2 regions of the Methylophaga marina genome follow, and region 2 is predicted to be linked to the other one. Evidence: predicted binding sites of a transcription regulator. Region 2 holds the regulator's gene; the other holds the start of a gene.
What was found. The regulator FNR, encoded in region 2, switches genes on or off when oxygen is low (the NO sensors DNR and NnrR bind a similar motif). The targets are predictions, from matches to a motif close to TTGATNTANATCAA.
Positions count from the first base shown of each region.

Region 1 (4,208 bases), 140 kb from region 2:
TTTTACATTCTCAAACCGTCAGTTTAGCCTTGCTCACGTGCCACAGCGCGATAAGCGATATCAGTACGGAAATACGCATCATCCCACTTAATATGACTCAATGCGTCATACGCTGATTTTTGCGCTTCAGCCACAGTATTGCCCAGTGCCGTGACACATAACACGCGACCGCCAGCCGTGACGACATTATCACCCTGACTCGCTGTACCTGCATGGAAGACTTTACTGCCATTTTGTTCGGCGTCTGCAATACCCGTAATCACATCACCTTTACGGTAACTATCTGGATAGCCGCCAGCCGCCATTACCACACCAATGGCCGCACGCGAATCCCACTCAGCTTCGACTTCGTTTAAACGCTTGTCTAATGCCGCTTCACATAATGTGACTAGGTCCGACTGTAAACGCATCAAAATCGGCTGAGTTTCTGGATCACCAAAACGGCAGTTATATTCAACTACGCGTGGCGCGCCTGCTTGATCAATCATCAGCCCCGCATATAAAAAGCCAGTATAAGGGCGACCATCAGCCGCCATGCCTTTCACAGTTGGCTCAATCACTTCCGCCATAATGCGTGCAAAGACCTCATCAGTGACCACAGGTGCAGGAGAATAAGCGCCCATCCCACCCGTGTTAGGTCCTTTATCGCCATTGTCGCGAGCTTTGTGATCTTGTGATGTTGCCAATGGCAGAATGTGTTCGCCATCCACCATCACGATGAAACTGGCTTCTTCGCCTGTCATAAATTCTTCAATAACCACACGGCTACCGGCGTCACCAAAGGCATTGCCAGACAGCATATCTTCAACCGCTGAAATCGCTTCGGCTTCGGTCATCGCCACAATCACGCCTTTGCCTGCTGCTAAACCATCGGCTTTAACAACAATGGGTGCGCCCTGCTCTTGAATATAAGCTTTGGCTTCATCCACTTGCGTAAATACTTGATATGCCGCGGTTGGAATCTGGTGACGAGCGAGGAAATCTTTAGTGAAGCTTTTTGAGGCTTCTAATTCTGCCGCTGCTTTTGATGGACCAAAACAACGTAAACCGGCAGCTTCAAAGGCATCAACCACACCCATGGTTAATGGCACTTCCGGCCCCACCACGGTTAAATCAATCGCGTTGTCCTGAGCAAACTTCACCAGCCCGGCGATATCTTCGACTTTGATATCCACATTGCTGATATTGCTTTCACTGGCGGTGCCGGGATTACCCGGTGCCACAAAAACCTGAGAACACTTTGGAGATTGATTCAGTTTCCAGGCGAGAGCATGTTCGCGCCCACCGCTACCGATGACTAATACTTTCATAGATGATTGCCGGAGATGCTAAAAAAGAGGCTAATAATACCGTAGATAACGGCTTTTCCAAACCACCAAAATGGATGATTTATAAAGGCAAAGCGATTCTTTTTCTCAAGCAATCCGTCAGCAGCCAGTGCTAGCTTTGATCCAGGTCAAGATCTGTTCGGATAATAAAACAGCTTAAATCCTCGCTGGTTATACTTTGCGCACATTATTTAGGAATAAAACCATGACTGATGCGATTGAATTTAATGAAGGATTAATCCGCCGTTACGACAAAGCCGGCCCGCGTTATACCTCCTACCCGACTGCTGTCGAATTTCATCATGGTTTTACGGTCGACACATACGCTCAACATATTGCTTTATCTAATCAGCGTGGCGGCCCGCTTTCGCTATATTTCCATGTGCCGTTCTGCGATACCGTTTGTTTCTATTGCGCCTGCAATAAAATCATCACCAAAAACCGCCAGCATGCTCAGCCTTACTTAGAAAACCTGTATGAAGAAATACGTATGCAGGCTGAATTGTTCGACTCAAACCGAGTAGTTGAACAACTGCACTGGGGCGGTGGCACGCCAACATTTTTAACGCATCAGCAAATGCGTGAATTGATGGCGCAGACACGTAAACACTTCACCTTAGCGGATGATGACAAAGGTGAGTTTTCGATTGAAATCGATCCACGTGAAGCTGATGACGCCACCATAAAACTATTAAGAGAGCTTGGCTTTAACCGCATCAGCCTCGGTTTGCAGGACTTCAACCCTAAGGTGCAGAAAGCCGTTAACCGTATTCAAACCGAAGAACAAACATTCTCAATTTTAGACGCTGCCCGTCGAGAAGGTTTCCGCAGTATCAGCCTGGATCTGATCTATGGCCTGCCCCATCAAACTGTAGAAAGCTTCAGCGAAACGTTAGATAAAGTGATTGCTGCCAGTCCTGATCGTTTGTCCGTGTTCAACTACGCTCACATGCCTGATCTATTTAAAACACAACGGCAAATTGCTACGGCTGACATTCCACTACCACAGGTGAAATTACAGATTCTGCACCGCACCATCGATAAACTGACCGCGGCAGGTTATGTATATATAGGCATGGATCACTTTGCCAAACCAGACGATGAGCTCACCCTAGCTCAACAAAACAAACAGCTGTATCGCAACTTCCAGGGTTACTCGACTCGTGCTGAGTGTGATCTGATTGGCTTCGGCGTCACGTCCATTGGCAAAGTTGGTGATGCCTATGTGCAAAATGTGAAAACGCTGCCGGAATATGATGAAGCGATTAAGGCGGGCAAATTGCCGGTATTACGTGGTGTTGAGCTGGATGACGATGATAAATGTCGTCGCGACATCATCACTCGTCTTATCTGTGATTTTGCTCTGGATATTCCCGCTATCGAAAAAGCTTACAACCTCAACTTCAACGAGTATTTTGCTGACGCCATTGAAGACCTAGAACAATTTGCCCAAGACGGCCTGTTGCAGTATAAATGGGACTCTATAGAAGTCTTACCCGCCGGCCGCTTGTTAATTCGTAATATCTGCATGGTGTTTGATAAATACAGTCAACAAGCAAGGCAGCGATTTTCCAAAGTTATATAGGGCACATGCTGGAAAAACTCCGACAGTACTTCATCTTTGGTCGATTGGGCGTCAAGCTGTATGTGCTTGCTGTCATTACCGGATTACTGTCGAGTCTCGCCATTATTCTGCTGCGCCTGACCATTGATTTTGGTCAAATGGCCCTGTTCCCCTCTGGCGAAGTGGAAAGTTACGACTCATTACCCTGGTACTGGTTACTGGCACTCCCCATTATCGGCAGCCTGCTAATTGGGCTGTTATTTCGCGGACTGGATGCAGAGCAACGTAACACTGGTATTTTGCATGTTATCGAGCGGCTCTCCTCCTATGAAGGCCGGCTTCCGTGGCAAAATGCCGTCCGGCAATTTATAGGTACCAGTATCGCCATCATCACCGGCCACTCTGTCGGTCGTGAAGGACCAGGTGTGCATCTGGGTGCTGCCAGCGGCAGTTTGCTTGCAAGCGGGTTAGAGCTCCCAAACAACAGTGTGCGTATTCTGGTTGCTTCTGGCTCTGCCGCCGCCATAGCAGCCTCCTTTAATACGCCCATCGCTGGTGTGATCTTCGCGATGGAAGTCATCATGATGGAATACCACATTGCCAGTTTTATTCCAGTCATTCTGGCAGCGGTAACCGGTGCAGTGGTCTGTCGGCTCACCTTTGGAGATGATACGGTTTTCGTTAACCTCGCCTCCGAAATGCAATCCTTATGGGAGCTGCCCTACATCATTTTTCTCGGCATCATCATTGGTTTTTTAGCCACCTTATCTCTAAAAAGCCTGCAATTGTTTTCCGGCACCTTTAGTAAACATCCTGCTTGGTTACGTCCAACCTATGCCGGTATTTTAATGGGTGTGTTTGGCATGGCCGTGCCTGAAGTGATGGGCATGGGCTACGGCATTATTGGCAGTATCTCCGCTAATGAAATCGCGATTGGCAGCCTGGTCATCATCCTTGTACTGAAACTAGTGCTGTCCTCTGCTTGCGTGGGTTTTGGTATCCCCGCGGGAATGGTCGGCCCCACCATGGTCGTCGGTGCCTGTGCCGGTGCGATTCTGGGTTATATCGGTAATTTAGTCTTACCGGAATATGCCTCTTCTATGACCTTTTATGCCGTTATCGGTATGTGTGCGATGATGTCTGCCACACTCAAAGCTCCACTTGCGGCTTTAATGGCGATGTTGGAATTAACCGGTAATCCGGAAATCATCCTGCCGGGGATGCTCGCTATCGTTTTCTCCAGTTTGATTATTCACGATTACTTCAAGCTTGATGCCTTATTTGTCAGCATTCTTCGCTATCGTGGCCTCGACTTT
Region 1 covers NZ_AP027741.1:1,286,681-1,290,888, forward strand. Annotated here, with positions in the region: gene purD (phosphoribosylamine--glycine ligase) at 24-1,310, opposite strand; gene hemN (oxygen-independent coproporphyrinogen III oxidase) at 1,534-2,913, shown strand; gene QUE24_RS06610 (chloride channel protein) at 2,919-4,208, shown strand, end outside.
Region 1: a site for FNR is predicted at 1,447-1,460, ahead of hemN (oxygen-independent coproporphyrinogen III oxidase). Genes of this name have one in related genera too.

Region 2 (4,208 bases):
CGAGCAACTGCAACAGGATCCTCTGAAAATACCGTGTTATCTTCCATTCGCCCCTGACGCAAGCGCACGCAGTGACCTTGTTTGAGATCAATGGCAGGGATTAACAACATATTCTTACTCCGTTTGTTGATGTCTGTTAGGACTGACCGTCCCAGTTTACAAAATTTTCTAATAACTGCAGTCCAGCACGTTGGCTTTTTTCTGGATGGAATTGCGCAGCGAAAATATTATCTTTGTACAATGCTGCAGCAAAATCATCTGGATAAGCTGAAGTACCTGCAATGACTGCTTTATCTGTGGGTTCAGCATAAAAACTGTGAACGAAATAAAAACGACTATTTTGCTCTATGTTTTTCCATAAAGGATGTGAACAGGTTTGATGAACTTGGTTCCAGCCCATATGCGGCACTTTTAATTTTTCGCCATTAATTAAAGCATCAGGTCGAAATAATTTAACGCTACCTGAAAAAAGGTTCAGCGTGTCCACACCACTATTTTCTTCACTATGCGACAGCAATGCTTGCATACCCAAGCAGATACCTAGAAAAGGCTTTTCTTGTGTTGCTTGCAAAATAACATCTTCTAATTCCAGCTGTTTGAGTTCCGCCATACAATCACGAATTGCGCCGACACCCGGAAATAAAACATGACTGGCAGAAAGAATGGTTTTTGGGTCAGATGTGACAACAACAGAGGCATTATTAGAAACTGCTTCCAGTGCTTTTGATACTGAGCGTAAATTACCCATGCCGTAGTCAATCACTGCTATGTGATGCATGTTAAACCTGTTTATTTACTTAGTTTTATTGGCTAATAATTCTTAATAAAGGATTATAAAGCACCTTTGGTTGAAGGCAATTGCTCCAGTGCGCGCTGATCCAGTGAAACAGCCATTCGTAATGCACGACCAAATGCCTTAAATATGGTTTCAGCAATATGATGAGCATTGCGGCCTTTTAAATTATCGATGTGCAGAGTCATACCAGCATGATTCACTAAGCCCTGGAAAAACTCATAGAACAGGTCGACATCGAATTCGCCAATCTTGTCGCGGGTAAATGTGACATCAAATTCGAGACCAGGACGACCAGAGAGATCGAGTACCACTCGAGACAGAGCCTCATCTAAGGGGACATAGGCATGTCCGTAGCGAACAACCCCTTTTTTATCACCCAAGGCTTTCTTCAGCGCTTGACCTATCGTAATGCCGACATCTTCAACAGTGTGATGTGCGTCAATATGTAAGTCACCATTGGCTTTGACCGATAAATCAAACAAACCATGACGAGCAATTTGATCCATCATGTGATCTAAAAATGGGACACCGGTTTCGGCATTGAATTGACCGCTTCCATCCAGATTGATTGATACTTCGATCTGTGTTTCTAGCGTGTTTCGCGCAACTGACGCGCTACGAGTGGTCATTTGAGTTCCTGAAATTAATAATAAAAAGAGATAATAACTGTTTCGAACAAGGGTTTGAAGCGTTATTATAGTCGATGTTCACAACACAGGATTAACAATGACTCAGTTAGGCAACGTTACCCCCTATTTCAGGACCTCGCCAAAGTTGAACATGAGCATAATCTTGCGTGTCAGGAATGCTCACTTTATCGATTATGTTTGCCTCTTGGTTTACATAATAATGACCTGATTCAATTAGATAAAATCATTAAACGTAGTCAGAGTTACTCACGTGGTCAGCCTTTATTCAGCACTCAAACACCGTTCAATTCTATTTATGTTGTCCGCTCAGGCTCATTTAAAACTACGGTGTCTGCTGTCGATGGTCGGGAACAAGTCACCGGGTTTTATTTTCCAGGTGAGTTTGTTGGCCTTGATGCCATTTACGAACAAGCCTACCGTTCGAATGCCAAGGCTTTAGAAAGCAGCAGTGTTTGTGAATTACCTTTTGATATGTTGCAAGAGCTAGGCGCAAATATGCCTCAACTGCAAGTGCAGATGATGTCGCGTTTAAGTAAGGAATTATCAGGTGATAAAAGCCTGATGTTTTTGCTTGGCAAAAAAACCGCTGAAGAAAAACTAGCGACATTTTTATTATCCATTTCCCGTCGTTTCCAAGATCGGGGTTTTTCTGCGCGTGAATTTCAACTGAGTATGTCTCGTGGTGATATCGCTAATCATCTGGGCTTAGCTGTAGAAACAGTCAGCCGCCTTTTCTCTCGCTTTCAAGATGAAGGCTTGATCGACATTCATAATAAGTCGATTTCCATCCGTGATGTTGAAAAATTGAAAGCATTGTGTGGTTAATATTGGGAAAAATTGGTAAGCGCTCGCTTTATTGATCCAGGTCAATGCATTAAGTCCACACCTCCGTAAAATTCAAACCATGTCTTACAGAACATAGTTTGTCCCAGGAGGAAAAAATGAAAACAACAACATTAGCTGCAGCACTACTTACTACATTAGGTCTTTCTACTGTTGCTGCACCAGCAATGGCCTATGAAGCAGGCGACTGGTTAGTTCGTGGTCGTATCATTAACGTCAACCCTAATGATGATAGTGGAACCTTATATGTAGGTGGCGCAGATTCAGGTCAAAAAGGTGTGAGTGTTAATTCTGACACTGTTCCTGAATTAGATATCACTTATATGATGACTAAAAACTGGGGTGTTGAGCTAATTCTTGGTTATTCTCAACATACAGTGAAATCTGAAGGTTATTGGGCGGCTCAGGGTCTAGGTGATGTTATTGATACTAAAGTATTACCCCCTACATTAACGTTGCAATATCATTTTATGCCTGATTCAAACATTCGTCCTTATATCGGTGCCGGTGTCAACTACACATACTTTTTTGACGAAGAAGTGGACGGCCCTGTTCTGGATGTTCCAGGTGCGAAAGTCAAATTGGATAGTTCATGGGGTCTAGCGGCACAAGCCGGTGTAGACGTGGCTTTAAATGACGATTGGTTTGTTAACTTTGATGTGAAATACATCGATATTGATACTGAAGCTCATTTCTCTGGTACACCTGTCGGTAAAGCAAAAATTGAAGCAGATATTGACCCATTCGTTTGGGGTATTGGTATCGGACGCCGCTTCTAAGAAATTTATGTCCTCGTAGTGCTTGGCCCTCCTCGGAGGGCCTTTTTTTATCTCATTATTGGCCTGACTAAACTTTTTAGATTGATACGTAGTACGAGTAAAAAAGTGAAGTAAGTGACTGCAGCACCAACGATCAGACCGAATAAATGTCCGGCTCGTTGCCATGCATCCCATATTACCCATTCATTGTGTTGTGGATTAAGTAGGAGTAAAAAAACGAACAAACCGCTATTAGCAATGAGTAATTTTAATGAGAATTTACCCCAGCCTGAATTGGGGGTATAAACGGATCTTTTCCTCAGTCCGTGATATAGCAAACCCGCGTTCAGCATGGCAGACAGTGCTGTTGCTAATGCCAAACCAACATGATCAAGATAGATCATCAGTACGACGTTCAATGCCATATTACTAATCATCGCAATAATGCCAATCTTCACGGGAGTTTTTGTATCCTGCCTCGCGTAATAACCTGGCGCTAATACTTTAATAAATATGAATGGCAACAGTCCCAAACCATAAGCCATTAAACTCAATGAAGCTTTATGTGAATCCATCACCGTAAATTCGCCATATTGAAACAAGGTCATTAGTAGTGGTTCTGCCAAGTAAATAAGCCCTATCGCTGCTGGTGTACCAATTAGAAATACCCAGCGTAAGGCCCAGTCGATAGTGTCTGAGAATTCTTCTGTCGACTTGGCCGCATGTTTTCTAGAAAGACTCGGCAAAATGACGGTAGACAAAGCGATGCCAAAAACGCCTAATGGAAACTCAACAAGACGATCTGAGTAATACAGCCAGGAAATACTGCCCGTCACTAAAAACGAGGCAAGTAAGGTATCTAATAGAAGATTTATTTGTGCTACTGATACCCCAAACATCGCGGGTATCATTAATCTGGTAATTTTTCTGACACCCTCACTTTTCCATCCCCATTTTGGCCAGGGTAATAATCCAAGTTTTATCAGAAAAGGTAATTGAAAAATAAACTGTACAAGGCCGCCTATGAAGACCCCCAGGCCAAGCCCGTCACTGGCTCACTTAAATTAGGCGATAACCATATTGCGGTACTAATCAATGAAATATTTAAAAAAACCGGTGTAAATGCGGGGATGGCGAATTTGCCAAAGCTGTTCAGAATGG
Region 2 covers NZ_AP027741.1:1,429,449-1,433,656, reverse strand. Annotated here, with positions in the region: gene hisA (1-(5-phosphoribosyl)-5-[(5-phosphoribosylamino)methylideneamino]imidazole-4-carboxamide isomerase) at 1-110, opposite strand, end outside; gene hisH (imidazole glycerol phosphate synthase subunit HisH) at 137-778, opposite strand; gene hisB (imidazoleglycerol-phosphate dehydratase HisB) at 832-1,425, opposite strand; gene fnr (fumarate/nitrate reduction transcriptional regulator Fnr) at 1,624-2,271, shown strand; gene QUE24_RS07350 (OmpW/AlkL family protein) at 2,388-3,068, shown strand; partial or broken gene murJ (murein biosynthesis integral membrane protein MurJ) at 3,116-4,208, opposite strand, start outside.